2 regions of the Desulfothermus okinawensis JCM 13304 genome follow, and region 2 is predicted to be linked to the other one. Evidence: predicted binding sites of a transcription regulator. Region 2 holds the regulator's gene; the other holds the start of a gene.
The links. The regulator HrcA, encoded in region 2, represses chaperone genes, less so after heat shock. The targets are predictions, from matches to a motif close to TGTTAGCACTCNNNNNNNNNGAGTGCTAACA.

Region 1: the regulator HrcA is predicted to act here: its motif matches at 10,443-10,473, upstream of groES (co-chaperone GroES).

Annotation. Positions count from the first base shown of each region.
Region 1 is NZ_BAAIEW010000012.1:6,016-21,569, forward strand. Features, by position in the region: gene ACYQ0O_RS05965 (homocysteine biosynthesis protein) at 1-651, opposite strand, end outside; gene ACYQ0O_RS05970 (FAD:protein FMN transferase) at 872-1,897, shown strand; gene ACYQ0O_RS05975 (PAS domain S-box protein) at 1,985-3,061, shown strand; gene ACYQ0O_RS05980 (ArsB/NhaD family transporter) at 3,161-4,888, shown strand; gene ACYQ0O_RS05985 (L-threonylcarbamoyladenylate synthase) at 4,943-5,554, opposite strand; gene ACYQ0O_RS05990 (hypothetical protein) at 5,715-6,173, shown strand; gene thpR (RNA 2',3'-cyclic phosphodiesterase) at 6,181-6,732, opposite strand; gene cobS (adenosylcobinamide-GDP ribazoletransferase) at 6,745-7,461, opposite strand; gene cobU (bifunctional adenosylcobinamide kinase/adenosylcobinamide-phosphate guanylyltransferase) at 7,466-7,993, opposite strand; gene ACYQ0O_RS06010 (Mth938-like domain-containing protein) at 8,027-8,374, opposite strand; gene groL (chaperonin GroEL) at 8,450-10,081, opposite strand; gene groES (co-chaperone GroES) at 10,104-10,403, opposite strand; gene purE (5-(carboxyamino)imidazole ribonucleotide mutase) at 10,589-11,071, opposite strand; tRNA gene ACYQ0O_RS06030 (tRNA-Ser) at 11,159-11,246, opposite strand; gene ACYQ0O_RS06035 (hypothetical protein) at 11,305-11,541, opposite strand; gene ACYQ0O_RS06040 (DHA2 family efflux MFS transporter permease subunit) at 11,580-13,124, opposite strand; gene ACYQ0O_RS06045 (efflux RND transporter periplasmic adaptor subunit) at 13,138-14,349, opposite strand; gene ACYQ0O_RS06050 (TolC family protein) at 14,408-15,554, opposite strand, start outside.
Region 2 is NZ_BAAIEW010000011.1:46,005-61,558, reverse strand. Features, by position in the region: gene ACYQ0O_RS05840 (hypothetical protein) at 1-15, shown strand, start outside; gene ACYQ0O_RS05835 (FlgO family outer membrane protein) at 45-647, opposite strand; gene ACYQ0O_RS05830 (FlgO family outer membrane protein) at 661-1,551, opposite strand; gene ACYQ0O_RS05825 (hypothetical protein) at 1,563-2,120, opposite strand; gene hrcA (heat-inducible transcriptional repressor HrcA) at 2,303-3,343, shown strand; gene grpE (nucleotide exchange factor GrpE) at 3,405-3,998, shown strand; gene dnaK (molecular chaperone DnaK) at 4,078-5,991, shown strand; gene ACYQ0O_RS05805 (type 1 periplasmic-binding domain-containing protein) at 6,084-7,916, shown strand; gene gatC (Asp-tRNA(Asn)/Glu-tRNA(Gln) amidotransferase subunit GatC) at 8,160-8,447, shown strand; gene gatA (Asp-tRNA(Asn)/Glu-tRNA(Gln) amidotransferase subunit GatA) at 8,466-9,932, shown strand; gene mnmA (tRNA 2-thiouridine(34) synthase MnmA) at 9,959-10,984, shown strand; gene mtaB (tRNA (N(6)-L-threonylcarbamoyladenosine(37)-C(2))-methylthiotransferase MtaB) at 10,974-12,272, shown strand; gene ACYQ0O_RS05780 (DUF4416 family protein) at 12,304-12,840, shown strand; gene ACYQ0O_RS05775 (YicC/YloC family endoribonuclease) at 12,837-13,718, shown strand; gene ACYQ0O_RS05770 (DUF370 domain-containing protein) at 13,723-13,986, shown strand; gene gmk (guanylate kinase) at 13,970-14,551, shown strand; gene ACYQ0O_RS05760 (tetratricopeptide repeat protein) at 14,554-15,306, shown strand; gene recJ (single-stranded-DNA-specific exonuclease RecJ) at 15,328-15,554, shown strand, end outside.

The DNA of each region.
Region 1 (15,554 bases), on a different contig from region 2:
TGTCCAATAAAAAGGATCATTTAAAAGGGGACTTAGTTGCCCTGAAGTGGAATACGTAGCATTCCCAAGGTTTGGTCTCAGGACCCCCATATAAGTGTATATTGTCCTCTTTGAGAGGTTCACTGCACAATTATAATTTTGATATGCATTCCTTGGATTGTATAAAAAGGCATCTCTCAAATCATTTATAGTAACAACTGCCTCATATTCCTTTAAAGGGTAACAGTCTGTACCATATGCCTTTGCCTTTAGTTTAACCTGCCTTCCAGCTATCAAGTCTTCAATTACATGTCCACCACCATATCTAAACCGGCCAGGATGAACTTTATTTAAAGGATCATCTTCCTGGACCTGGGTGGCCCCTATAAAGCAATCAACTGCTGCTATACCAGCGTAGGCTTCTACATCATTTAACCATACCTTAGATGCCTTTATTTTGGGCTTGGTGTGACCAAAATTTATAAACGCTCCAGAAGAACACATTACACCGAATGTACCAGTTGTGACAACATCTACCCTTTTGAAGGCGTTTTTTACCCCTTCAGTTTTTACAATATCCACCATCTCTTCAGCAGTAACCACCACTGCCTTTCCCTCTTTGATCTTTTTATTTATCTCATGAATACTCTTCTTCACCTCAAAATTTCCCATAATTTCAACTCCTGTATAGATAATTAGTTATACAATGGAAAAATAGTAAGAAAAACTAAGACAGAAAACAATAAAAATCTATTAGTTGTTTTTTTAAACCATTTCAAGTTGTTAATAACACATGTACATTAAATCAATGGTCAACTTTAATATTCCTTGACAGGAAACTCAATATTAACTTACAAGACTAAAAAAAACATAAAAAGGTTAGGGAAAAAATATGGCAAACAAAAGGTATACAAGAAGAGATTGTCTAAAAATCCTAGGCCTTTTAACTGCGGCAAGTACATTTTCCATTGTTTCAGTAGAACCTGTATTTAGCAGAGAATTTGATAAACTAAAGAAGGTCTCCCGTACCCTACCCCTTATGAGTACTTATGTGACCATAACTATTTATGACCAGTCAAAGGAAAGAGCGGTTAAAGCACAGGAAATGGCCTTTTCAAAAATGAAAAAGCTAATAGATATATTTGATAGATTTAATCCAAATAGTCATATATCTTACTTAAACGAAAACAAAACCTTAAATGATGTTCCACCTGAGTTTTCTGACTTACTTAAAAAATCCCAGTCAATTGCCAAGCTCTGTTCAGAAAAATTTGACATCACTATTTTGCCTCTATTGGAAACAATTGAAGAAGAACTCAGGGTTCACGGAAAATTCCCGCAACTTGAGGAGATTAGAGAGATCTTACCCTATGTTGGATGGGAAAATATACACATCTCACCCAAAAAAATTACCCTGTCCAAAGAGACAAAGATTACCTTGGACGGCATTGCAAAAGGATATATCGTGGATCAAGCAGCAGAAGTCATTTCAAAATATGGAATAAAGCATGCCCTTATAGATGCTGGAGGAGATATTCGCCTAATAGGAGATAAAGATGGTAAACAGAAGTGGACAATAGGTATAGAAGATCCCCATATGGAAAAGAAATATATACAAACAGTAAAATTATCCCACCTTGCCATTGCCACCTCTGGTAATTACAGAAATTACTTTGACCATTCCAAGAAAATATTTCATATAATTGATAAAGATCTAGATCTATCTCCACAAAGAACCATCAGTTGTACTGTTATGTCCAAGACTGCCTGTCTTGCTGATGGATTGGCTACTGGTTTTTTTGCCCTTAGCCCAGAAAAGGCAGTGAAAGTTGCAAATGAGCTAAACCTTCCAATATTAATGGTCACCCATGGGGAAAGGTGTCTTTCATCTAATACCTGGGAAAAATTTAAGACTTAAAATAAAGACAAAAAATTGATGGGAATGTTTTGGGGCTATCTAGCCCCTTTCTTTTGACAAAATATAAATGGGGAGCAATGGATCTCTATGGAAAAGACAGATAATATAGATGAACTAAGGCTAAGACCCCAGTTAAACACCCAATTGGTATCTTTACTTTTCAAGCATTCGCCCATAGGAATATATATTATTACAAAAAGGCAATTTAGTTATGTAAATCCCCAATTTGAAAAGATAACTGGATATTCATTTAGTGAACTGAAGAGTATCTCCCCAATTGAATTAATAGCCTTGGAAAACAGGGATGAAGTGAGACAGTATGCCATAGCCATGTTAAAAGGGGATAGGGACAAACCATTTTTAAACAAAATCAAAGACAAAAATGGAGAAACAAAATATATTTTAGAAAGTGTATGTTCTATTCTGTATAACGGTAAAGAATCTATTCTTGGATTTTTCTTAGATAACACTGAGGAACAACTGGCCAAAGAACAACTAAAAAAATCAGAAGAAAAATTTGAAAAGGCATTTAAACTGTCACCTGACTGGATCGTCATAAGTACCGTGGACGAAGGTATCTACTTGGAAGTAAACGAAGCATTTTTGGACACAACTGGATACAATAAGAAAGAGGTCATAGGAAAAAGTTCAATGGATCTTGGGATATGGGCAGACCCTAAACAACGAGATGAACTTCATAACCTTTTGAAAAAATACGGAAAGATCTGTAATGCAGAGGTGCAATTTAAGAAAAAAGATGGCTCAATAATAGACGTTTTATGGTCTGCACACAAGATACAGTATGATAATAGGGACTGTTTAATTGCAGTGGCTAGAGATGTCACTGACTTAAAGAGAGCAGCTCAGGAAAAACTCATGAGGGAAAAACTACAAGGGGTATTGGAAATGGCTGGAGCCACTTGTCATGAAATGAATCAACCCCTTCAGAATATGATGTTTATAGTTGGAGAAATATTAGATGAGTATCCCAATGATGAAAACTGTATTGAGCTCAAAAGACAACTGGAAAGGGTTAAAGAAATAACCTATAAATTAGAAAATATAACCCATTACTCTACTAAGGAATATGTAAAAGGTGTTAAAATTATAGATATTGATAAATCATCTTCATATTGTAAGATTGATACTGACTCCATATCATAATGCATTAAAAAAATATTTGTACAACATTTTCTTGACATAATCCAAAATCAACAATATGAACAAGCGCTTATAAATCTTCCAACTAAATAGGAGGAACTCATGAAAAAAAGGCTAGTTTATATTCTGTTATTACTACTATTTTCTTCTTCCCTGGCCCTGGCCAGCCATGGAAACGTTACCCCACCCAAAAGACCACACAAAGATGCAATCTACGTTAACCTCGCTGGTATTATAAAAAATACCCACGGCGAACCAGTTGGCGAGGCAGAGGTAAAGGTATTTTTTGGGGAAAAACAAGTGGATGAGCTTGAAACAGCTGAAAATGGAAAATTCTTATCAAGATTTTTCATCTCAAAAGAGGAACTAAAGTCTCTTCATATAAAACTAGAGATATTTAAGGCAAGTTACAAAACTGAAGTATTAAAATTAGACCCTAAGACCCTGGCAATGAAGGATAAGAATATATATTTCAGTGGAGATATTATCTTAAAAAGGGTATTGGGTCCAGCCTTCTGGGTTTCAACTGGTGTATTTTTTCTGGTATATGTAATCATTGGTTTTGAACTTCTCCACAGGACCATTGCTGCTATGTTAGGTGCAGCTACCATGCTCATTTTATCTTATACAATAGGGACTTTTAATCCACAGTACCACATCTTGAGCTATGAGGCAGCTATTGCATCAATTGACATGAATGTTATTTTCCTCCTTATGGGAATGATGATAATAATTGGAGTACTGAAAAACACCGGTATTTTCCAGTGGTGTGCGTATAAATCTTATAGTCTTGCAAAGGGAAATTTCTTTTTGTTGTCAATAATCCTTATGTTCTTTACAGCGTTTACTTCTGCTTTTTTAGACAATGTAACAACAATGCTACTTCTAACTGGTGTGGCTGTTGAAATATGTGTGGCCCTAAATATTAATCCCCTTCACCTTTTAATTCCTTTGGTTATGGCATCCAACATAGGTGGTACTGCAACGCTAATTGGTGACCCACCCAACATATTGATTGGATCCTATGCAGGCTTAAGCTTTGTAAAATTTGTAGAGGCCCTGGCCCCAATATGTCTGGTGTGTATGATCATACTTGTGGTCTACACTAAACTTATATGGGGCAAGGAATTTGCCAAGGCAAAGGTAGAAAATGTAGATGATTATATTTTGGAATTAAAGGAAAAATACAAAATAACTGACTCTAAGTTACTTGCATATGGGGGAGGCGTACTTGCATTTGTAATCTTCCTATTTTTGACTGAATCTATTTGGCACATGGAAGTTTCAATTGCTGCCCTATTTGGTGCAGCTGTTCTGGTCACAATAGCTGTACTCATGGACAAAATTGACCTAATGGAACTTATTGAAAAGGATATTGAATGGCCAACACTTATGTTCTTTATTTTTCTCTTTATGTTAGTTTCCGCTGTTGAATCAACGGGACTTTTGGACCTTGTTGCTGATTGGATCTTAAAACTCTCAAAGGGTAACTTTGTGGCAGCATGCACCTTTATCCTATGGGTAGCAGCTATAATGTCTGCCTTTATAGACAACATACCTTTTACAGCCACCATGTTACCAATTGTAGGTTATCTCTCCCATGTTATTCCAGAGGCTCATAATACCCTTTGGTGGGCACTTGCCCTGGGTGCATGTTTCGGAGGAAATGGCACTATAATAGGTGCATCTGCAAATGTTGTTACAATTGGTATTGCTGAATCAAAGGGATATAGGACCACTTTTATGGAATTTATGAAAGTAGCTTTTCCCTACATGATCATGACTATTGCTGTATCAGAAGCATGGCTACTTATTGTACGTCCAGGATAATTATGTTTGTGAAATTTATGATACAATTTTAAGGGAGGATTTTTCCTCCCTTTTTTATTTTACATATAGTCCTACCCTTCTTAAGTCTTCACAGGATATTTCTCCATGTCTTAATATTTCCACTATATTCTTTTCAACAAACTTTACTATTGTAGAAGGATTGACCCCTGAAGGTCTTGGCCCTAAATTAAGGGCCATATCAACCATACCTAATACATCTGCATCAATTTCCTCAAATGACTTTGGACTTGGCATGCCAGATCTATTTGCACTGGTTGCAAATAAAGGAAAACCAGATTTTACACACAATTTCCTTGCAATGGGATGGGAGGTTAGGCGGACGCACACATATCCTTTTCCACTTAAAATACCTTTTGGGAGATCTTTTTTTCCAGGGAAAAGAATTGATAGGGGCCCTGGCCAAAAATGGTCTAAGATTAAATCCATTGGAACATACTCAAATGATTCAACCAGGAAGTCTATTTGTGAAATATTGCCTATAATTACAGGGAGGACCTTACTTAAGGGTCTTTTTTTTATCTCAAATATCTTTTTAACTGCTCTTTTATCCAGAGAATTTCCTCCAATGCCATATAGGGTCTCAGTTGGAAAAATAATTACCCCACCTTTTTTTATGAGATCAACTGCATGGTCTATTTTTACCAATTTATCGCCTCCTAGTGTTTTTTACTCTCTCCCCAAATTTGTCAAAACTTGGGTTAACTAAATTTATGGCAAAGTTCTTGCTTTTTAAAATCAAATAAATAAGATAGGGAAAGGATTTCCCTGTTAATAATAACTATTTTCCTTTGCAAAAGGAGATGAGATGGTAAAGATCAAGATAGGTGACATAGAAAAAAATTTACTGCAAGCACCAGACAAGACAAGGAAAAAATCCCCAAATGAATTTGATGAATTCTTAAAAAAAGAAATAAGCCAAGATCAAGAAAAAATCCCCACTACCCCTATCTCAACTGAAAAAATCCAATTCCAGGAATTAGAGGCTGCCCTGAGACTCAAACAAAATCAAGGCTTAAGTATAGTTATGGATAAAATTGAATCTAGCTTGGATAAGTGGGAAAAATATTCCCAGGATCTTTCTGCTGGCAATTTAAGGGATTCAGAAAATACCCTGAACTCAATTCTAGACCAGTTATCACATATAGAAAATAAATTAAATGAGGGTGAAATTGATCCCAAGGAAGAAGTCACAGATATTGTCAATGAACTTAAGATAATGGCCTTATCTGAGAAGGCAAGGCTAAGCCGCGGAGATTATGTGTAGATTTTGACTATTTCAAGTAAAATTCCTTTAATGGTGTATAAATTGGACCAGTTGGTTTAAGTGTACTTTTCCACAAAATAAACCTATCAATTTTCGTCTCTGGCCAGCTAAGGTCGTTTAAATATTTTATTAGCTCCACCCAATTGTCTCTGGAGTGTGCGTATTTTATCCTCCCAAGGGTGAGGTGTGGTCTAAATGGTTTACTATCTCCTACAATTCCCACTGAAGATAAACAAGTAGAGATATCTTGGAAGAGTTCTACCAACTTCCTACCCCCTTTTTCACATCCAGCCCATATGACTCTGGGTCTTTTTATATTAGGGAAATATCCTCCACCACCTGCTTTGAAAACAAATGGAGACAAATTAGTTTTTATTATATCTTTTATTTCTTCCACCTTTATGTCCTGGACTTCACCAATAAAAAATAAGGTTAAGTGAAAATTTTTCTCTTGTGTCCATTTAATTTTTGAATACAGCGAATCTGACCACTTATTTTTTATTTGTGTTAAAATTTTCTTGTATTCATTGGGAAGAGGGATTCCCAAAAAAATTCTCATGGGTATTCTCTCCTACAAGATTAAAAATAAAATAGATTCAACAACCTCACACATGCCACCTAAGGTGTCCCCAGTAATACAACCCAAGGTCTTTTTGTAAAAACAAATCAACAAAAAGGTAACAATAAAAAATAGACTGTTTAATAAGATAAAACCCTTGCCCAAATAAATGGATGCCAACATTATAGGAATAAAAGGAACAAATTCTGTTGGTTTTACTGGAGATTCAAAGAACCCCTTTGCTGTTCCCATCTCCCTACAGTAACCTAAAAACCTCATTGCAATTAACATAGAAACCCGTGAATAGGCTGGGATCAAACATATCTTTAAGAACCTGCTACTTCCAATATCCCTAATACCAAAATATTTAATTCCAAGAAAAATAATTATGGCCAATACCCCCATTGCTCCTATCCTTGAATCCTTCATTATTTTTAACTTTTCCCCAAGGGGTCTATGGCTAAATATTCCATCTGCAGTATCTGCAAGACCATCTAGATGGAGGCCACCAGTTAAAACAATTAACAATGTCACATCTAACCAAGACACAGTACTAATTGGAAAAATTTTTTGCATGAAAAAATCAAATAGGCCCACTAAAATACCAATAAATAGACCCACCATTGGGAAATATGGCCTTATCTTCTCTGGGGAAAACTCTAATTTTAAGTATTTGGGTATAGGGATGGTGGTTAAAAACACAAGACATCCAAGAAAATTCTTTAGCATATTTCTATCCTTTTATGAGATTTGGAATACCGCAGGTCACAAAATATACCTTATCTGCTATTTGAGCTACTTTTTGGTGAAGTATCCCCACAATATCTCTATACTTACGAGAAACTCCATCTGCCGGCACGATTCCCATCCCAACTTCATTTGACACAAAGATGAAAATGCCCTCATTCTCCCTTATAACCTTTATAAGCTCCTCAATATCTCTTTCTATCTCCTCTTTTTCCTCTCCCCTGTATAGGAGATTGTTTATCCACATTGTTAGGCAATCTACAAGCACAACTGATTTTTTATCCTGAATTGACTTTAAACCCCTGGGAAGGTCGTATGGGCATTCTAATGTCTCCCATCCATGCCCCCTTTCCTTTTTGTGCTTTTCAACCCTATCTTTCATTTCATCATCCATTACCACAGAGGTGGCCACGTAGATCTTTCTTACTTTTCGATATTCTTCAGCTAATTTTAAAGCAAAACTACTTTTTCCACTCTTACACCCACCAATTATAAATATAGTTTCCATGCTCATATTTTCTCCACCTTTAAATCTCAACACAATATTTTAACAGGTCAAATGAAATCCCGCTCCAATTTTTATACCGTTATCATATAGCCTATTAAACTCAAAAATGGCTTCTTTTGTTGGTTTTTCTATAAGTTTAATTTTATGTTTTTTCAAATAATTTTTAAGGGATGTATCTACCCTCATCATACCAGGATCTCCCTGTCCAATAATAATAACTTCAACACCCTCTTTTATCAAATCCTCTACATCCCCTTTAAAAACCCTGTGTCCCTGCTTCCTCCACCAATTGGATATGACCTTATCCCCAATTATTTTCAAATCTGTTGTATAACCCTTACCTGAAATTTTCATATATCCAAATCTATATTCCTGGATAATCATCATATATCCCTCCCATAAAACAAAAAAAGGCTGGTCTTAAAAGACCAGCCTTTTTAACTCCTCTAAAATCCATATCTATTAGTACATGCCGCCCATTCCCCCTGGAGCTGGTGGCATATTTTTATCTTTTTCTTCTGGTTTTTCACAGATTGCAGCCTCAGTGGTCAATAGTAGAGATGCAATAGAAGATGCATTCTGGATTGCAATTCTTGTAACCTTCTTTGGATCAATTACACCAGCCTTTAAGAGGTCTTCATACTCTCCAGTAGCTGCATTAAATCCAAAGGAGTCCTTTTCAGATTTTACCTTCTCAACTACTAAAGAACCCTCATAACCTGCATTTGCACAGATCTGACGAAGAGGCTCAGTCAAAGCAGCCTTGATAATCTCAATGCCAGCCTTTTCATCTTCATCAGCTGCCTTTACAGCCTCAACAGCCTCAAGACACCTTATCAAGGCAACACCACCGCCAGGAACAATACCTTCTTCAACAGCAGCCCTGGTTGCATTTAGTGCATCTTCCACCCTGGCCTTCTTTTCCTTCATCTCTGTCTCAGTTGCAGCACCAACATTGATTACTGCAACACCACCAACCAATTTGGCGAGACGTTCCTGTAATTTTTCTCTATCATAATCAGATGTGGTCTCATCAATTTCAGCCCTTATCTGGTTTACCCTGGCCTTGATATCTTCAGGTTTACCAGCACCATCAATTATTGTAGTATTCTCTTTGTCAATAACTACCTTCTTGGCCTCACCAAGGTCATTTAAAGTAGCATTTTCAAGTTTGATACCTAAATCCTCGGAAATTACCTGACCACCTGTCAAGATAGCAATATCCTGCAACATTGCCTTTCTTCTCTCGCCAAAACCAGGGGCCTTTACAGCACATACCTGCAATGTTCCCCTTAGCTTGTTCACAACCAGTGTAGCAAGGGCTTCACCTTCCACATCTTCAGCAATGATTAAAAGAGGTTTGCCCTGTTTTGCAACTTGTTCAAGCACAGGCAAAAGATCCTTCATTGCAGAGATCTTCTTCTCATGGATCAAGATGTATGCATTTTCCAACTCACAGGTCATCTTGTCAGGATTGGTTACAAAGTATGGGGAGAGATAACCCCTATCAAACTGCATACCTTCTACAAAGTCCAAGGTGTTTTCAAGGCCCTTGGCCTCTTCTACTGTTATTACACCCTCTTTACCTACCTTACTCATTGCGTCGGCAATTAAATTTCCAATTGTTGGGTCATTGTTAGCAGAAATTGTTCCTACCTGTGCAATGTCCTTTTCATCTCTGGTTGGAACAGCTATTTCTTCTAATTTTTTCACCACTGCATCAACTGCCTTGTCAATTCCCCTTTTGATGATCATTGGGTTTCTGCCAGCTGCAACCAGCTTGATACCTTCATTGAATATCTTTTGGGCAAGGATGGTTGCTGTTGTGGTACCATCACCAGCAATGTCAGAGGTCTTACTGGCAACTTCTTTTACCATCTGAGCGCCCATGTTTTCAAATTTATCTTCCAATTCAACCTCTTTTGCCACAGTAACACCGTCTTTGGTAATTACTGGAGAACCAAAAGACTTCTCAATAACAACATTTCTTCCCTTTGGCCCCAAAGTTACCTTTACAGCATTTGCAAGCTTATCAACACCAGCCTTTAATTTTGCTCTAGCAGTCTCACTATATAGTATTTCCTTTGCAGGCATACTCAGCACCTCCTTTTAAAAATTAATTTTCAATAATGGCAACAATATCGTCTTCTCTCATAATGAGATATTCTTCACCTTCAATCTTTACCTCTGTCCCTGCATATTTGCTGAACATTACCTTGTCCCCAACCTTTACAGACATCTCAATCCTCTTCCCGTCATCAGTAAGCCTTCCAGGACCAACAGCAATGATCTCACCCTTTATTGGTTTTTCCTTTGCAGTGTCAGGAATGATGATTCCACCCTTGGTCTTTTCCTCTTCTTCTAAACGCTTTACCAAAACACGATCATGCAATGGTTTTAACTTCATAGCCTCCACCTCCGTTTTATTTTGTTGTTTCTAACTATCCCAATTAATTGTTAGCACTCATCTTTTATGAGTGCTAACAAATTGACACATAAACCTGTTACACAAAGTTCGCCTCTATATATAAAGCCGATTTTTTAGTTGTAAAGAGCAGAAAGCAAAATTTTTTATTTTTTTATCTAATACATTGAAATAACTTATAATTTTTTATCAGATTCCTCCACAAAACGAGCCATCTCTTCTCTTATTTCCTTTAATCTTTTTTCCAATTGAAAATCAGATACTGCAAGTATCTGGGCTGCTAAGTAGGCAGCGTTTTGTGCCCCAACCCTATCAAGGGCAACAGTGGCAACGGGATATCCAGGGGGCATTTGTACAGTGGAAAGTAGCGCATCTATTCCACCTAAAGAAGACGCATTTATAGGCACTCCAATAACAGGCCTTGTGGTCCTTGCGGCAACTGCCCCAGCAAGATGGGCCGCCAGTCCAGCAGCACAAATAAATACCTTACACCCCTTTTCTTCTAAGTCCTTGATTAAATTTTCTGTCCTATTGGGGGTCCTGTGGGCAGATGTTATGTGGAATTTATAGCTAATCCCCAATTTTTCCAAAACCTCTATACAGGGAAACATCTTCTCCTTATCTGATATACTCCCAATAAAAATTGCTACATCTACCATAAAACTCCTCCTGGATTCTTGCGAAAAACTAACAGATATCTTTTATTTTAGCAAAACAATGGGCTGGATTAACTGGAAGGGATCTTACGGAGAGGGAGGGATTCGAACCCCCGGAGGGCTGTAAACCCTCAGTAGTTTTCAAGACTACCGCCTTCGACCGCTCGGCCACCTCTCCGTGGAAAAAATTTATATAATAATATAGCGTAAAAATTTCAAGTCTTTTTTATTGGATTTCAAGAATTATCCTTTGTACCATTATATACAAAATTTTTTCCTATCATTTTATAAAACGTACCTTTATCAATACCAATTGGAGTCTTACACCTTGGACAAAAGATCTTACCATGGGATTCTTCCCATCCAAAGGACTTGGTTATTCTGTCCTTATGACACCTAAGCACCTCCCCTTTTCCTATTTTTTTATATTTCCATAATTTTTTCTTGCACTTTGCACATCTAATTGTAAGCATAGATAAACCCTAGACTACCACCATCTTTTTTCTATTATCTATTTTTGCTTTACCCTGAGGATTAAAGCAAGGGGAACCAAAAACATAGTTATTGTTCCAAGAAAAATAAAGCTGTCATTAAACGCCAACATCCCTGTCTGTCTCCTTACCTCCATATAAATTAAAGCAAGGGGTTTTGAATCAGGGATTGGAAACAACACAGGATAGTGCAAAAAACCAACTACCTTATTCCACATGGACAAAAACTCTTGTCTATATGGAACAACATTTTTTACAAGCATTGTTTGATTAAACTGTTCACTTCTGGCAAGGTATGTAGTGGCAATGGCTGTTCCAAAACTTCCTCCTAAGTTTCTCAAAAGATTAAAGATACTGGAGGCATTTCCAATCTTTTCTTTAGGGATATTTACATATGTTGCAGCAGTAAGGGGCACAAAAAACAGACCCATTCCACATGCCTGGATGACCCTGGGCCAACAAAGCTGCCAAAATCCAGCGTTTAAAGTAAATCTTCCCATCATGATCACTGAAAAGGCGATTAGGGAAAGGCCCAGCATAAGTAAAATATATGCAGGGACCCCTCTATTTAATAAACGACCCACAATAAACATAACAATCATTGTTGCAATTCCACTGGGTCCCAGGACCAAACCAGCCCACATTGCTGTGTAATTCATTAAATTTTGCAAAAATAATGGGAGCAACACTATACTTCCAAAAAAACCCATAAATCCTGTAAACAATATAAAATTTCCAGCAACAAACACCTTGTCCTTAAACACAGAGATATCTAAAATGGGATCATTAGCATATATCTCTCGAACAATATATATGAGAAAGCAAATTACAGAAATTATACTGAGGGTAATAATAAAATTGGAGTGAAACCAATCCTCCCTCTGACCTTTATCCAGGACTACTTGGAGACAACCAACCCATAGGAATAGAAGCATTAAAGAAAAATAGTTAACTCTACCATTTTTCCTCTGTTTTATATAGGGTGGATCAAAGATAAACAGAATCGTCATAAATACAGACAGGATACCTATTGGAAGATTGATATAAAAAACCCACCTCCAAGAAAGATTGTCTGTTATCCATCCGCCAACTACAGGCCCTATTGTAGGGGCTAACACCACCCCCATTCCAAATATTGCCATTGCCATCCCGTGTTCTTTCTTTGGGAAAGACTCTAGCAAGATTGCCTGGGAGATGGGTTGAAGGGCTCCTCCGCCAATCCCCTGAAGTATCCGTGCAAGCACCAGAACCTCCAATGTGGGTGCACTTCCGCAAAGTATTGAAGCAAAGGTAAAAAGTATTATGGAACCAATTAAATATCGTTTTCGGCCAAATAAATTGGACAAAAAACCAGTAATGGGAATTATTACTGCATTGGATACTAGATATGAAGTGAGCACCCATGTGGATTCGTCTAAACCGGCATTTAACCCCCCCTGTATGTGTGGAAGGGACACGTTTACAACACTTGTGTCCATTATCTCTATAAAAGTAGGCAGGATTACAGTTAGTGCGATAATCCACTTGTTCACATTTGGAGTGATGTGTTCTTGTACTTTTTCCACAACAACACCTCTTTTATTTAAGGGTCTTTCCAGACTTATCTCTAATATCCACCTTTACCACCAGTGAGGAACCCAGTCTTAAGGGCATTTTTTTATAGTCATAGTCATCTAATTCAATTTTTACTGGAATCCTTTGGACCACTTTAATCCAGTTTCCAGACGCATTTTCCGGTGGAAGGAGGGAAAACACCTGGCCTGTTCCTGCCCGAATTCCCACAACATGACCACGAAAAACTACATCTGGATACATATCAGCTTCAATCTCTGCCCTTTGACCAATACGTACGTTTGCAAGTTGTGTCTCCTTGAAATTCGCCTCAACATATACCTTATCTAAGGGTACAATCACCATGAGTACCTGACCTGGCAACACCCTATTTCCTCTCTGCAGTTTTGAACCAGCCACATAACCAGATATTGGAGCTTTAATTTTACAATAGCTAAGTTGTAATCTGGCTTCATTTAAAGCTGCCCTTAAATAATCCCTCTCTTTTTTAAGGGAATTTAAAGATTCTATGGCCGACAAAATCTTTGATTCATTCTTTTTGGCAATAGATATTCCTATATGGGCATTCTTTATCTTTTCATCAAGTTCCTTATATATTGCCTGTAAAGAATTTATCTTATGAGTTATAGACTTAATTTGATAAATCAGTTTATTGTACATGGTCTCAACTTGATCGAACTTTTCCTTGGATATAGTATGATTTTTATATAAATTTTTATATCTCTTATATTGCAGTTCTGATAGATGTAAATCCTGTTTTAAGCTGTTTTTCTGTGCGATAAGAGATTTTATCTCTGAATTTACCCTGCTTTTTTCATCAAGTGCCAGATTTAAATCATTTTGGGATTTGTTTATATTTTTTTTAAGGTTGTGTCTTAATATATCCACATCGATCTCTGTACTTTTTATTTTAAAGTTAATGGATTCTAGTTTATTTTTTAGCTGCTCAACCTTTAATTTGTATATTGATGAATCAAGTAGAACCAGTAAATCCCCTTGTTTTACATAATCGTCATTTTTTACATATACCTTCTCTATTGTACCTGGTATTCTACTGCTTACATAACTGCTATCTGCATATACATAAGCATCATCTGTACTCACAAAATTCTTTAGATAAAAAAACCAATAGAAAAAAAATATAATACCAAAAACAATCACAAACAGGATAATAATCTTTGTTCCCTTTTTTGCCCTATCATTGTTTCTATTCTCCATAAAAGAAGTCCTCCATTATCTTAGCAAGTAACTATTTCATGAAAAACCATGTAAAATACTAGTACTCCCCAACAGCCCTTTTTAATGCTGCAAGTGCTATATGATACCCATAAAGTGCCCCGTAGTAATTCATCTCTGATTGGGTAAGATAAGTTCTGGCATCTAATACATCCGTAGAAGTGTTTACCTGGACCTTGTATCCTTCAGTTGTGACCCTGAAATTCTCCTTTGCCTGTACAAGAGATTTCTTTGCAGTTTCCACGTTTACCTTTGCCACCATGAGGTCCTCATACGCCTTTTTTACCTGAACAGCTATCTGGTCTTCTAATCCCTTCTTTCTTTGTTCTAAAGATTTTAGTCTGAATTTTGCACGTCTGACATCAAAAATCTTTTTTCCAGATTCAAAAAATTCCCATTTTGCATTCACCCCAAGGACTAAATTTTTCTCGTTTGTAAATTTATTTTCTGTTGCAGCTAAATCTTCACCCTGCCTCTGATACTCTCCAAAAAGGGAAATGGTTGGGAAAAATCTGCTCCTGGCAAGTTTAATCCCCCATTTAGCCTGTTTAATTGCCCTGTCCATAACACTTATCTCTGGTCTGTTTTTTATGGCATTCTTTATTAGTTCATCTATCCTTGTACAAAAAAATGGCACTCTCTCTACGTCCTCAATTTCATATGATAAATCCAGTATATTTTTATTTAAAATTCTATTTAAATTTGACCTGGCAACTGAATAGTCACTCTTAGCTCTAACAAGTTTTTGTTTTGCCAAAGAATATGCCACTTCAGATTTCAGCAGATCATTTTTGGGAATTATCCCTTGAGAATAGAAATTTCTGGCATCATGTAAATGGCTCTTTAATTGTTTTACTTCCTCTTCCATCACCTCTACTTGTCTTTTTGCCAAGAGCACATTGAAGTAGGCTTGTTTTACCTCAAAAGCTACATTCAATTTTGCAAGTTCAAGAGATAATTTTTCCCTATCAAGACCCAAAGAAGATATTTCATATTTTGACAAGAGTGCAAATCCAGTAAATAGTGGTTGAATCACCCTTACATTCCATGAATATGTGTTTGTATACCCTGTAATAAATTTCTGCTCTATTGGCCCTAGTTTAAAATATACAAAGGGATCATCTCTTAAATGAACGTAATTGTATTCTGCTGAAAGTTTAGGCAACATATCTGAAAATGCACTTTTC
Region 2 (15,554 bases):
TTTAAATTAAATTAACCCAAGTTTGTCAAAATGCTAAACTTGGGCTAGCTTGTCCTTACGCTAGGTATGATTATTGGGAAATCCTTAGGGCCTTTTTCTTCTGTATAAGGAAGGATAAAATCATAGCTGGATATCAAAATATTGTTTGTTGGTGAAATTATTTCACAGTGGATATAAATTTTATTTTTTATTTTTGAATAATGACCAGTGAGTATCAAACCCACAGGCTGTGCTGCTTTTAGTTTGTTCAAATCCCTTGTTAAAACAAACTCTCCATATCCGGGCTTTATCTCTATGTCATTATCTCTCAATCTAATGTCCACTAGTTTGTAACCCATTTGGGATAGTCTTGACCCAATAAGATATGGTATTAATCTTCCAAGGGTATTGGAGGATTCTAAGTTGTCATTATCACTGAATGTGGTGATTAAGATGGATTTGTCCTTCATGTTTAGTCTTTGTAAATTTTTGTTTAAATAATTTGCAGCTTCATAACTTTTACCAAGTAAAATATCGTTTGTGATCATATGTGCCTTTCTCTGTGATTCAACCTCTTGTTTTTTTAAATATTTATTGTTTGTACAACAGGCTAATAATAAACAAAAGAGTGTAAATATTGCTGGTATCTTTATGATGTTTTTATGCATAGCTTGAATCATCCTAGATGTTTGTTCCTTTAAACAATTTTTTTTGAGTATTTATGTCCCACTGATTATATGGAGACAAACCAATTACTTTTTTAAATATTTCCATTGCTTTTTGTGTCCTTTTTCCCCAAATACCATCTATTTTCCAATTATATAAACCCAAATCCTTTAGTCTCTTTTGTATTAACTTTACATCTTGTTTGTTTTTCTTTGATAAAATTTTTAATCCCAATTCTACTGGTCCCCCAATAGGTTTGGGATTAATTTTTTGTTGGAGTTTACTCTTATCTATATTTTTTTCAATTTTTTCTGGGATCATTAAAGATCCATATGTTTTAGGAATATAAATGGAAAAAGATATAGAAGACAAGATAGCACTATCTTTTTGGGATATTATTTTTATAGTTACAAAAAATAAATTGTTGGTGATCTCTGAATAAGTTCCTGTTACTATTCCCTGTACACTATATTTATCCATGAGTTTGGATAAATCCCTTGTGAGTACAAATTCTCCTCTTTTCTTTTTAATTATAATAGAATTTTTTCTTAATTCTATTTCCTTCACAATATAACCTTTATTTGTGAAATAAGATATTAATCCATCTTGTATTATCCTTGCAAGTCTACATGTATTGTTTAGGTCATTCAAATCTGATAGAGTTGTTATTAAAAGTCCACTAGATGGTGATATTAAATAGTTAATATTATTTTCAAGTTGTCTGGCAATTAAACTTATTACATTTGGTAAGTTAATAGTTCGTAAATCAAAATGGTTAATATTTTGGTATGGGCTTATATATGTCGTTTGAGTGATTGTTGTATATTTTGTTTGCTCAGAAAGACCTAATGAAGGACTCAATATAAACAGGATTGGTAGCGATATTAGTATAAATTTAAGTTTCATATTATTGTCCTTTATTTGTCTACTAGCTTATAAATTTTATAATCGTTTTTTATGGGAATTTTTCTATATTCCAAGACTTTTATTTCATACTCAGTTATAGAATGTGAGTTGTTTTTTAAATTAAAAATAGATGAATCTCTAAAGATTATAGATCCATTATTATAGAGACTTGTATTTACAAGTACTTCACTTAAATCAGGAATAACATATGAGTTAAAGATAAGAATTAAGCTGGTATCAGGACTTTTGGAAACAAGAAAATTTTCTTTTACCATGGCGGTGGCCAGAAGTTCCCTGTAATTTTTTTCAAAAACAGTATCTTTTCCAGGCACAATGTATACTCCATGTATTTTGATGAGGGATCTAATAGAATCAGTTTTTGCTATGGATTTTGCCACTGTGTAGGCCAAGTTGGCCCAGGCTTTTACAGGAGAAGTGTCCTGGGTAATGTAAAAATATGATCCTGTGGTCACCATATCTTTTATTGGAGAATAAGCAGACTTGACACAAGAATTGAGTAACAACGAATAGATAATTAGTGAGGCCATAGACCATTTCTTTAGCTTCATGGGAGTTTTGTCCTTTTTTATTTTGTTTTTGATTCCTGTTATGTATTATATCGGAAAAATTTACTTCCTACTTTAGTCCCATTTACTTAAGTTTGTTTTTATTTAAAATATGTCCTTTCTTGACACAGATTTTTTATGTGATTACATGTGAAATGAAATATTGTAATAATAGGGGCTAACTTATGGATGAGAGATTAACTGACAGAGAGTTAGATGTTTTGTCAATAGTTGTTGAGACCTATATTGAGAGTGGAGCACCTGTTGGATCCAGGTTAGTTGCCAAAAAATCCAGATTTAATCTGAGTCCTGCTACCATGCGAAATGTCATGGCAGATCTCACGGATAAGGGTTTTTTAAAACAGCCCCATACATCTGCTGGAAGGATTCCAACAAAAAAAGGACTTAGATTTTATTTAAATCATATTTTAAAACCAGAGCCTTTATTTTATGAAAAGAAGAAAATAAAAGAACATTTCAATAATACAATAGGTTATGAATTATCTCATATCCTGGAGAGGACGTCAAAGTTTATATCTGATGAAACAGCCCTGGTAGGTATTGCTGTCTCCCCTGAGGTATCCTTTATGAAATGGAAGCACATAGATTTTGTGTTGGTTAAGCCAGGGCTAATTATGGCCATTTTGGTGTTTTATGGTGGCATGGTTCACAGTCGCATGATATCTTTAGATGGTTCAAAAATAGATTCCAATGACCTGGTTAAGTTTAGCAATTTTTTAAATGAGAGGTTTTCTGGAAAGCCCCTTTTTGAAGTCAAGAAGGAACTTTTAAAGGAAATGGAAGAGGCTAGAAAAAAATTTAATGAATTATACCTAAATGCCCTTACATTGGCACAGTATACTTGTGACGCAGAAGATGAGAGGGAGATATTTGTGGAAGGTACCCACAATGTAATTGGCAGTATAGAGCCAAGGGATGTGGAGAGGATGAAGTCTCTTTTGGAATATATAGAAAAGAGGTCAGAATTTTTAAAAATTCTGGACAAAATAGGTCAAGGTAAGGGAATTTTTATTGCCTTTGGAAACGAACTCTTTGATTCTGACCTTGGGGAATGGTCCATAATCTCTTCTCCCTATGGTGCATTTGGTGAACCTCTTGGAATAATAGGCACCATTGGCCCCATCCACATGGAGTATCCAAAATTAATTCCCATGGTTGACTATATGGCCAGGATGCTTAGTAGAATACTTGAGACCAGGCTGTAAGGCCAATTTTAATATTCCCGCCAAATTTTTTTCTCAAAAAATAAATAGTGGAGGTAGGTTCATGAGTGAAGAAAAAAAACAAACACAGGTGATTTGTGAGGATGAACAAAATTTAGAAACCACAGACAAAGAAAGAGAATCTAAAGAAAATAAAGAAGAGATAGATATAGAAAAATTAAAAGAGCTCTGTATGGAAAAAATATGTCCTGAGTGTCCAATTAAAGATGAGATGCAACAAGAGGTCCTCAGGGTAAAGGCAGATGCAGACAACTTTAGAAAGCGTATGGAAAGGGATAAGGAGAATTTTTGTAAATATGCAACAGAAAAGGTTTTAGAGGATATAGTGCCTGTTATTGACAACCTTGAGCTTGGTTTAGAACACGCTAAAAAGGTGGAAGCATGTAAGGATATAGTAGAAGGTATAGAGATGACTTTAAATATCCTTTTAAATACCTTAAAAAATCATGGATTGGAGCAGATCAAGACTGATATAGGTGAGCCCTTTGATCCAAATTTTCATGAAGCCATGGCCCAGCAAGAAAGGGAAGATATGGAACCTGGTATGGTGGCCACAGTTATGCAAAAGGGATATAAGATAAAGGACAGGATTTTAAGGCCCGCAAAGGTGATGGTAAGCAAAAAACAGGAAAATTAGAACTAGCCCCTTTACAAGGGGAAAAATGGACTTATTTTTTTGTATGAAAGAAAATTTGGTAAGTTAGGAGGACAAGAAAATGGGAAAAATAATAGGAATAGATCTGGGAACAACAAATAGTTGTGTTTATGTAATGGAGGGAAAGGAGCCAAAGTGTATACCTAATCCAGAAGGTGGAAGGACTACCCCATCAATAGTTGCCTTTACTGACAAAGAAAGGCTGGTTGGTGAGCTGGCAAAGAGGCAGGCAGTTACCAATCCAAAAAGGACAGTGTTTGCCATAAAGAGGCTTATGGGGCGTAGTTATGATTCAGAAGAAGTGAAAAAATGGAGGGAGAGATGTCCTTATAATATAGTGCCTGGACCAAATAACGATGCTTATGTGGAAATTGAGGGAAAGAAGTATAGCCCTCCTGAGATTTCTGCAATGATTTTGAGAAAATTAAAAGAAGATGCAGAAAGTTATTTAGGAGAGCCAGTAAAAGAAGCAGTTATAACTGTTCCTGCATACTTTAACGATGCCCAGAGGCAGGCTACCAAGGATGCAGGCAGGATAGCTGGACTGGAAGTAAAGAGGATAATTAATGAGCCTACAGCTGCATCTCTGGCTTATGGCTTTGATAAAAATGTAAATCAAAAGATAGCTGTATATGACTTAGGTGGCGGTACCTTTGATATTTCAATCCTGGAAGTTGGTGACAATGTTGTTGAAGTTAAGGCCACCAACGGCGATACCTTCCTTGGTGGTGAAGATTTTGACCAGGCCCTTTTAAATCACATAATAGAAGAATTCAAAAAAGAGACTGGGATTGATCTTAGCAATGACACAATGGCCTTGCAGAGGCTCAAAGAGGCGGCGGAAAAGGCCAAAAAAGAGCTCTCCACAGCCCTGGAAACAGATATAAACCTTCCATTTATTACGGCGGATCAAACTGGTCCAAAACATTTGAATATGAAAATCAGCAGGGCAAAGCTAGAGGCACTCACAGAACATCTGGTAGACAGGACCTTGGAGCCATGTAAACAGGCACTCAAAGATGCTGGACTTACAGTAAGTGACATAGACGAGGTGATTCTGGTTGGTGGTATGACCAGGATGCCGCTTGTGCAGAAAAAAGTAAAAGAATTCTTTGGAAGGGAACCCCATAAGGGTGTAAATCCTGACGAAGTGGTTGCAATGGGTGCTGCTATTCAAGGTGGTATCCTATCAGGTGATGTGAAAGACGTGCTTCTCTTAGACGTAACTCCACTTTCCCTTGGTATCGAGACCCTGGGAGGTGTATTCACAAAACTCATTGAAAAGAATACTACTATCCCCACAAGAAAGAGTCAGATATTTACAACTGCAGCTGATAATCAGACTTCTGTTTCAATTCATGTTTTGCAGGGTGAGAGGCCACTTGCCAAGGATAATATGAGCCTTGGCAGATTTGATCTAGTTGGCATTCCACCAGCTCCAAGGGGAGTTCCTCAGATAGAAGTTACCTTTGACATTGATGCCAATGGTATTGTGAATGTTTCCGCCAAGGACCTTGGAACTGGAAAAGAACAGTCAATTAGAATACAGCCATCAAGTGGTCTATCAGAAGAAGAGATTCAAAAGATCATCAAGGAAGCAGAATCGCATAAAGCAGAAGACGAGAAGAGAAAAAGGCTGATTGACCTGAGAAACCAGGCAGATACACTTATCTACTCAACAGAAAAGTCCATGAGGGACCTTGGTGATAAGGTAGATAGTGGTCTAAAAGCTGAATTAGAACAAAAAATAGAAGAGTTGAAAAAGGTAATGGATGGTGAAGATGAACAGGCAATTAAGAATGCAATGGATGCACTCACCCAGACATCCCACAGGCTGGCAGAACTGCTTTATCAACAGCAACAGGCAGGTGGTCAGGCTGGGGCAGGAGCCCAGTCAAGTGATGCCAGTGCTGGCGCAAATAATCCAGATCAAGACGATGATGTAGTAGATGCTGAATATACAGAACAAAAATAAGTGTGCTTGACAGAACAAATCCCCCTCCTCTAATCTTGAGCCTGGGCTTAAAATTTAAGTCCAGGCTTTTTTTCTTATAAAGGGTTTAAGCTATGAAAAGATATCTATATGGTCTGTTTTTTGTATTTGTAACAGTTGCTTTTTTTAGTTGTGCTCCAAAAAAGGAGATTCAAATATCTCAGAAATCCCCACTTGAGGTTGGTGACTATCTTTGGGATAAGGGGGACTATCAATCTGCGTGTAAAAACTATGAAGAGACCCTGTATAATTACCTGGTTTCAGGGCAGAGAGAGGTCCTTTTGCTACAAAGAATGGTTAAGTGTGCCCTGGATAATAAAGAATTAGATAAGGCCAGGTCGTATCTATATAAGTGGAAGTCTCTTGATCCAGATTACAATAAAAAGTGGAAATTTCATAAGTATTACCTGACTTATTTGCAATTTAAAAATAAAAAAGATAAATATTATAAATATTTATCAGATCTGCTTATTAAAGATTTCCCTGTTGCGGTGAAAAAAAAGGGTTTTATTTTGTTGGAGATATCCCATCTAAAAGAAAAGGATATAAATGGTGGTCGATCTGTATTTGAAAATTACTATCACATGTTTGGTGCAGAGGATCAATATGATATATTAAACCATTTATATAAGGTTATAAAAGAGAATAAGATTGCAACAGAATATGAGATTTCAGCCCTAGATCCAGAAAAACTTCCAGATGGTTTGATTTTGTGGTCAAAGGTCTTGTCCCTGTTTGGTTCAGGGGAAATTACCTGGTCAAGATCTTACGGATTGTTCCAAAATATATTAAATAAAAATCCCCGGTTAAAGGGATTATTTTTAGAGAAGTTTAGGTCTTTAGTTGCAAAATATGGGCTTCCTCGTATAGAGCTTGCATTGGTTTTGCCCTTTGATCCTTCGTATAGGGAAGTTTCCTTTGGGATTTTGAGGGGTGTTGAGGCAGGTATATATGAGATGGAGTCCATGGGTATTGAGACCCATGTAACTGTCTTTAACTCAGCAACCAAGGACTTTGTCAGGGAACTGAATGATATCGTGAGAAGGGATCTAATTATTGGGGGGTTATTAAAGGTAGAGACGTGGAATGAAATTTTAAAAACAGATATACCCCAAAAGGCCCATTTATTTGCATTTAGATCTTCTATTCCAGATGAAGGTGTGGATGGGTTTAGATTTTTTCCCTCCCATAGGGATCAAGTGGATTCTTTAATTAAATTTTTTATGGGCAATTTTCAGATAGATTCTTTTGGTATTTTTTACCCAAAAGGGGAGTATGGCAGGGTATTGGGGGAAGAGTTTTTTAATGAGGCAAAGTCCTTAGGGGCCAAAATTCAGGCTATTTCCTGGTATGATCCAAAAGATACCAAGGGTTGGCAAGTAAGAGTGGGGAAATTTTTGGGTGTTCCAGATGATGTGTTTGAAGACAAGGATAAGGAAAAGATTAAAGAATTTAAGCCTGAAATAGATTTTTCTGCTGTTTTTATTCCAGATTCCCTTGAAAATGCCAGAATAATTATTCCCAATTTCTTTTATTTTAATGCATCTGATATCTATTTTATGGGGCCTGCACTTTGGGGAACATCGAAGCCAGAATTTTCAGGATTGGAGACTTCAATGTTCAGACGTGCATATTATCCAGCACCATGGAAGGATGATAGTAGTAATTATGTGTTAACTAATTTAAAGAAGTTGGTGTTTGATCTAAGCAAAATGGATGTAAATTTTTGGACCTGTCTGGGCTATGACTTTTTCAGGTATGCAGTATATCTCCAGGACAGATTAAAAGATGGGTCTAATATATACTCGATTTTAAATAACCCAAAATTTATGTGGACAATGGCACCCCTTGAGTGGAATGAAAAGGGGATAGCGTCTCAACATATGTTTGTTTTTAGAGTTTATTAAAATGGTTGAGAGCTATGAGTTATATGGATCAAGTGATTAGTGAGTGGTAAATAGTGAAAGGTAGAAGGATGTATGTGAAAGTGTGAGTGTGGGTGTATGTATGTGTATGAGAAAGTTACAGACCACATACACAGATCACATACACATACACAACAAAGCTTGAGACTTCGGAGTTAGTGGAATAAGCAGATTATATTAAAACGACCAGCAAGACTCAATTAAATTCAACACCAGGAGAAGGACATGAAGATATCAAAGGATCAGGTTAAAAACATAGCCTATTTAGCAAGACTTGATTTAGATACCCATAGGCTAGAGCTTTTTTCAAAACAGCTCAGTCAGATACTGGATTACATGGAACAATTATCAGAAGTAGATACATCAGGTGTTGATCCCCTATATTCACCAATAGAACATGTGACACCATATAGGGAGGACAAAGTATATAGTGAATATAATAGGGAAGATGTATTGAAAAATGCCCCAGAGGAGGATGGGGAACACTTTATTGTGCCAAAGGTAGTTAGCTAAAGAAATAGGGAGTTATATATGGATGTTAGAAAATATTCAGGTATAGAGATACGTAATATGGTCTTAAATGGTGAGGTCAAAGTGGAAGAGGTTGTTAGGGCCTATTTAAATAGAATTGATGAGACCGAGGGAAAAATTGATGCCCTGCTCCATGTGGACAGGGATGGGGCCATTAAAACTGCAAGGGAAATGGACAAAAAAGGACCTGATCCTCAAAAAAAGCTATGGGGAATACCAATAGTTGTAAAAGACGTTTTGACAACAAAAGGTATTCCAACCACGTGCGCATCAAAGATCCTGGAGAATTTTATACCCTTCTATGATTCAGAGGTCGTGAGGAGGATAAAGGCTGAGGGTGGAATTGTAATTGCTAAGTCTAATATGGACGAATTTGCAATGGGGTCATCCACTGAAAATTCTGCCTTTAAAAAGACCAAAAATCCGTGGGACCTCAAAAGGGTCCCTGGCGGGTCCAGTGGGGGATCAGCAGCAGCCACATCTGCCTGTCAATGCCCAATCTCAATTGGGACTGATACTGGTGGCTCCATTAGACAACCTGCAGCATTTTGTGGTGTTGTGGGTTTAAAACCCACTTATGGTAGGGTGTCCAGGTTTGGTCTAATTGCCTACGGCTCTTCATTGGATCAGGCAGGACCAATTACCAGGAATGTAAAAGACGCTGCACTAATGCTTTCAGTTATTGCTGGTAAAGATGAAAAAGATTCCACGTCCTCACCCAATCCCACCCTGGACTATCTAAAGGAAATGGAAAAAATTAAGAATTTAAAGGGAATAAAAATCGGACTTCCTAAGGAATATTGGCAAGAAGGACTGGACATAGACATTCAGAAGAAATCAGAGGAATTTTTTAATCTTCTAAAGGAACTGGGAGCTCAGCTAAAAGATATATCCCTGCCACACACCAAATATGCAGTGGCTACTTATTATATAATAGTAATGGCAGAGGCCAGTTCAAACCTGGCGAGATACGATGGGGTGCGATATGGTTACAGGGCAAAGGACGCAGAAGAGCTAATTGACATGTATGTGAAGACCCGAAGTGAGGGATTTGGGTTTGAAGTGCAAAGAAGAATTATTTTAGGGACATATGTGTTGTCTGCTGGATATTATGATGCCTATTACAAAAAGGCTGCCCAGGTAAGAAGATTGATCAGAAAAGACTTTTTAGATGCTTTTTCAGATTGTGACTTGATCCTTACCCCAGTATCGCCAACACTTCCCTTTAAATTGAGAGAAAAAATTGATGACCCCTTGAAGATGTATTTAGCAGATATATTTACAACCCCACTTAATTTAAGTGGACTTCCTGGAATCTCCATGCCTGTTGGGCTTGGAGATGATCAAAAACTTCCTGTGGGTTTGCAATTTATTGGTCCACCATTTAGGGAAGATCTGCTATTTGGGGTATCAAATGTGGTTGAAGGACAACTGGAACCCCTGCCAGAACCTTTTGGACTTAAGTGATAATTAAGTAAGTTGGCGTCATTAAAATGAAGGTGGCTGTAGCTGTTAGTGGAGGTGTGGATAGCCTTTTTTCAGCATTATTGCTCAAAGAAAAGGGCTACGAGGTAGTAGGGGTTTTTGGAGTTTTCACAGAGGAGTTAAATAGTATCAAGGAAGTGGTGAGGGATAAATTTTTGTCCCTTGGCATTGATTGTATATTTTTTGATTTAATTTCTGAGTTTAAGACCCATGTGATCGATAGTTTTGTCAAAACCTATGTGCGTGGACTTACACCAAATCCATGTTCCATATGTAATAGACACATAAAGTTTGGAGTGTTGAGAAAAAAGGTATTTAATATGGGTTTTGATGCCTTTGCAACTGGTCATTATGCCCAGGTTAGATTTGAAAATAATGAAGTTAATTTACTTAGGGGCACAGATAGAGCAAAGGATCAGAGCTATTTTTTGTCTCTTGTAGAAAGTGAAGATTTTCAAAGGGTTAAGATGCCCCTTGGGGCTTATAAAAAGGATGATGTATGGGAAGAATTAAAGAAAAGGGGAATTGAGCCAGCTCTCACATATGAGAGTCAAGAGATTTGTTTTATAAAGGATAATTACAGGGATTTTTTGAAAAAAATGGGGAAAAAACTCCCAGACCCAGGCAAAATTATTGGGGTCTTTGGAGAGGAGCTTGGTACCCACAAGGGTCTATTTTCCTATACAATAGGTCAACGTCGTGGACTTGGAATACCTTACAAAGAGCCCCTGTATGTTGTGGATAAGGATATAAAAAATAATTTATTGATTGTGGGTACTAAAGATGATCTTTTAAGGGATTGGTGTTGGGTCCATGATGTAAATTCCTTGATTAGCATGGATAATTGGCCCAGGGATGTAGAAGTTCAGGTAAATTATAATATGAAGCCAAAGAAGGCCAGGTGGAAGATTAATTGTTCAAAAATCAAGGTGATATTTGAAGAAAAGATTCCAAGACCTACTCCTGGCCAGATATGCTGTTTTTATTCTGGAGATTTAGTCCTAGGGGGTGGAATAATAGGGGATGGAGAATAAGAGTTTTTATATATTGACCCTTGGGTGTAAGATTAATCAATATGAATCTGAAGCCATTAGGGAGAATTGGATTAAAAAGGGTTTTTCGGAGGTAGATCATCCCAAAAAGGCGGATGTGGTTGTCATAAATAGCTGTGCTGTTACCCAAATGGCTGTGTCAGATACAAAGAAATATGCCAGGAGATTTGCCAGGGGAAATAGCCATTGTAAGATAATTGTAACAGGTTGTGCAATCCCTAGGTGGGAGAAGGAAATACGTTCAATAGATGGTGTGGTTGTAACCATTCCCCAAAGGGAAAAGGCAAAATTGCTCTTATATCCAGATGGAATGTTAGATGGAGATATTTCAGTAAGGGATGATTTTTCCCTTGAAATAGAGAGTTATTATAGGGCCAGACCCTTAATAAAAATCCAGGATGGGTGTTCCCACTATTGTAAATACTGTATAGTGCCCCTTACCCGGGGCCCTTCCAGGAGCCGGGATATAGATTCTATTTTTGATGAGGCAAAGAGGATATTGGATGCTGGTTTCAAAGAGATAATAATAAGTGGAATAAATTTAAGGGAATTTAAAGGGGATTACCAGGGAAAAGAGATAGATGTATGGGATTTGATTTACCTGATGTCAAATAAAATAATCAACAAATATGACAGGGCAAGGATTAGAATAAGTTCTTTAGATCCTTCCCTGCTAAATGATAGGGCCCTTGATGTGTTAAGAGAGTGTAAAGAAATTGTACCACATTTACATTTGTCAATACAATCAGCAAGTGAACGCATCTTGAATAGAATGGGAAGGTCCCACTATTCTCCAGATAATATTTTGGATTTTATTGATAAATTAAGGGCTATTTGGCCTGTCTTTGGATTGGGTTGTGATGTGTTAGTTGGATTTCCTGGTGAAGATGATGAAGACTTTATGGCCACATATAATTTTTGTAAAAAAATGGCCTTTACCTATGGCCATGTATTTAAGTACTCAAAAAGACCAGGCACTCCTGCAGCCAAATACAAAGATCAAGTCTTAAGGGATATTAAACAAAAGAGAAGTTTGTTATTAAGGGAGCTATTTGCTCGAAAAAAACAGGAGTTTTTAAACAAACTCTGTGGAATGGAGTCTGTAAATATGGTAGTTGAAGATGCAGACAAACTGGTTGGAATGAGTGAGTATTATGTTATTTGTAGGGTAGAAAATAAAAATTGTATGCCAAGGAAGGGAGATTTAATTGAAGTACATCCAGTTTCTGCTGATTTAGACAAATATCAACTTATAGTTAGAACAAAATAAGTACCGTTAATTTACTTTCTTAGGTTGGTTTATGAGTGTACCCAAAAAACCAAAAGACACACTTTTGGTATTGTCCATTTTAGGGAGCAAGTGGGACCTATTTTGGCCAAAAATAAAAGAGGACCTGCAAGACGTTTTAGGGGAGATAGATTATATATCGCCCAAGATTTTGTTTGAAGAAACCTCATACTATGACAGGGAGTTGGGTACTCCAATATACAGGAGGATCTTGTCTTTCAAAGATTTGGTAGCACCAGATAGGCTGGCAGATATAAAATTATCTACAAATAAGATAGAAATAAAATATGCCAGGGATAATGGCTCCAGGATCTTTAATTTAGATCCAGGAATCTTGACTTTTGAGAGGTTTGTCCTGGCAACAGGTAAAGAATATACCCACAGGATTTATCTAAAACATGGTATTTGGGCTGATCTTACCTTGATTTTTCAAAAGGGCGGGTGGCAAAAGCTTCCCTGGACATATCCTGACTATGTGAGGGAAGATATACAGGACATTTTGCTTTTCTTAAGGGAGAATTACAAAAAAAAGTTAAAGGGAAATAGATGATTAAATCAATGACAGGATATGGTTCCTATGATGAGTTAACTGAGATTTGTATGCAGTGTTGGGAGATAAAGAGTGTTAACTCCAAAAATTTAAATGTTAGATTTAAGATACCTTCTTTTTTAAGGTCTGCTGAGGGCATATTTTTAAAACAGGTAAAAAAATACGTAAGTAGAGGAAACATAGATATCTATCTTGGGATTAAAATATTAAAACAAGATTTTTTGCCGTTTCAGATAAATGAGACACTTTTGGATGTTTTGTTTGATTTTTTAAATTCCTATGCAAAAAAAAGGGGAGAGGTTTTTGTCCCTGACTATAACAGGGTGTTTTCCATACCTGGTTTGTGGACAGAAGTCCCTGTGGATACAGAGTCGGAGTTAGTGGAAATGCTAAAAAACGGTCTGAACAGGGCCCTTGTTTCATGGAACTCATTTAGAGAAAGGGAAGGGCAAGACTTGGTCCATGATTTGAAACAACGGATTGACAAACTTATTGATATAAAGGAAAAAATTAGTGAAATCAGTAAAAGACTGGTGGAAGAAAAATTTGAGCTATTAAAACAAAGGGTTGGTGAGATCTTAAAAAAGGTAGATGTGGATGTTGAAGAAGACAGGCTAACCCAGGAACTTGCTATTATGGCAGATAGACTGGATACATCTGAAGAATTGGTGAGACTTAACACTCATTTAAAGGCAATGTTAGAGTTTTTATCATCAGATGGTCCTGTTGGAAGGCAACTTGATTTCTTGTGCCAGGAATGTTTTAGGGAGATAAATACCTGTGGCAACAAGGCCCAGAGTGGAGAGGTAAGTGCTCTGGTGGTTGACTTTAAGACAGAGTTAGAGAGAATCAGGGAACAGATACAGAATCTAGAGTAGGGATATGGGTGAAAGATTAATAAATATAGGTTTTGGAAGTTATGTGGTTGCATCAAGGATTGTGGGAATTTTTAGTCCCAACTCTTCACCAATGAGAAGGCTAAGGGAAGAGGCAAGGGACGACCACAGGCTTGTAGATGCAACCCACGGAAGAAAGACCAGGTCTATAATAATAACAGACTCAAACCATGTATTTTTATCTTCCCTTCATCCAGAAACCATATCCCAGAGGTATTTGGCAGAAAAAGGAGATGGCGATGAAAAATAGGGGAATTGCCTTGATCATAAGTGGTCCTTCTGGGGCAGGAAAAGGCACACTTACCAAGATGCTAATGGAAGAATTTCCAGATATACAATTTTCAATTTCCTATACAACCAGAAAGCCCAGACCAGGGGAGATAGATGGAAAAGACTATGTATTTGTGTCAAAAGAAGAGTTTGAGAAACTCATAAAAGAGGATATGTTCGCTGAATGGGCCAATGTGCATGGAAATTATTATGGCACTCCCAAAAGGGAGATTGAGGAAAAATTGAATAGGGGATTTGATGTGGTGTTTGATATTGATGTTCAGGGAGCAAGGAACCTTAGACAAAATTTAACTGAGGGGGTGTTTGTGTTTATCCTTCCTCCTTCAATAGAAGAATTAAAGCAAAGGTTGAAAAAAAGGGGTGGGGACGACCCTGATACAATTGATACAAGGATAAGAAATGCCAAAAAGGAAATGGAAACATCACAAGAATTTGATTATGCAGTTTTAAACGATGATTTAAGTAGGGCATATGAGATGATAAGGTGTATTTATTTATCTTCAAAATGTAAGGTAAGGAAATAATTATGGTTAATGGAGAAAGAGATACAAAAAAAGAAAGGATCAAAGGTGTATTTTCAACTCAGAGCTTGATAAAAATAGGTACAGGTACAACCCAGAGAAAGACTGTTCAAAAGAGTTATTGGTTTGCAACAGAATTAGATGATGGAAGGATAGAGATACAACCTCTAAATAAAAATTATGTTCCATCTGGGCCTAAACGGATTATAACCAAAGAAGAGCTCCTTGAAAAGTATGTTCCTGAGCCAGAATTCTACACATATGAAGTTTATCCTAAAATACGGGAGTTAAATAAGACCATAGCCAGGGCAGACAGACACAGGATTAATGGGGAGACATACAGTGCAGAGTTTGAATACAAGAATGCACTTAAGGTAGATGAAGAAAATATCAGGGCAAATTTTGGACTGGGTCTAACTTATCTGGATAGGGGTGAAACAGATAAGGCCCAAAATATATTCGAGAGACTGGTTAAGTTAGACGCAGCATTTGAACAACAGCATAAACACCTATTTAATGAATTTGGAATAAAGCTTAGAAAAAACAAGATGTACAAACAATGCCTGGAGTATTACTTTAGGGCCCTTGAACTCTCTCCTTCAGATGACCATCTGTATTACAATATTGCAAGGTGTTATTTTGAAATGAAGGATTTTGAAAAGTGTAAGGAGTATCTACAAAAGGCATTGGAGATAAATCCTGAATTAGAAGAAGGGAAGAAATTTATGGAATTTCTCAAGAAAAAAGGTCTGGTATAAAGGTTCAAGGGGTTTGATTTGTTGTATAAATGGAAAATATCTTCGCCAGTTGAATCAGGGTCAAGGAACTTAATAGCCCAGATTGCAAATAAGTTAAACGTATCTCAAGTTATTGTACAGTTCTTGTGGAAAAGGGATATTCGGGACATAAAAGAAATCTCCATGTTTTTGAATCCAAGTCTAAAATATTTACCTCCCCTTTCTTCCATTGGTCACCTTACCTCAGCAGCAGAATTTATAGTAGAAAA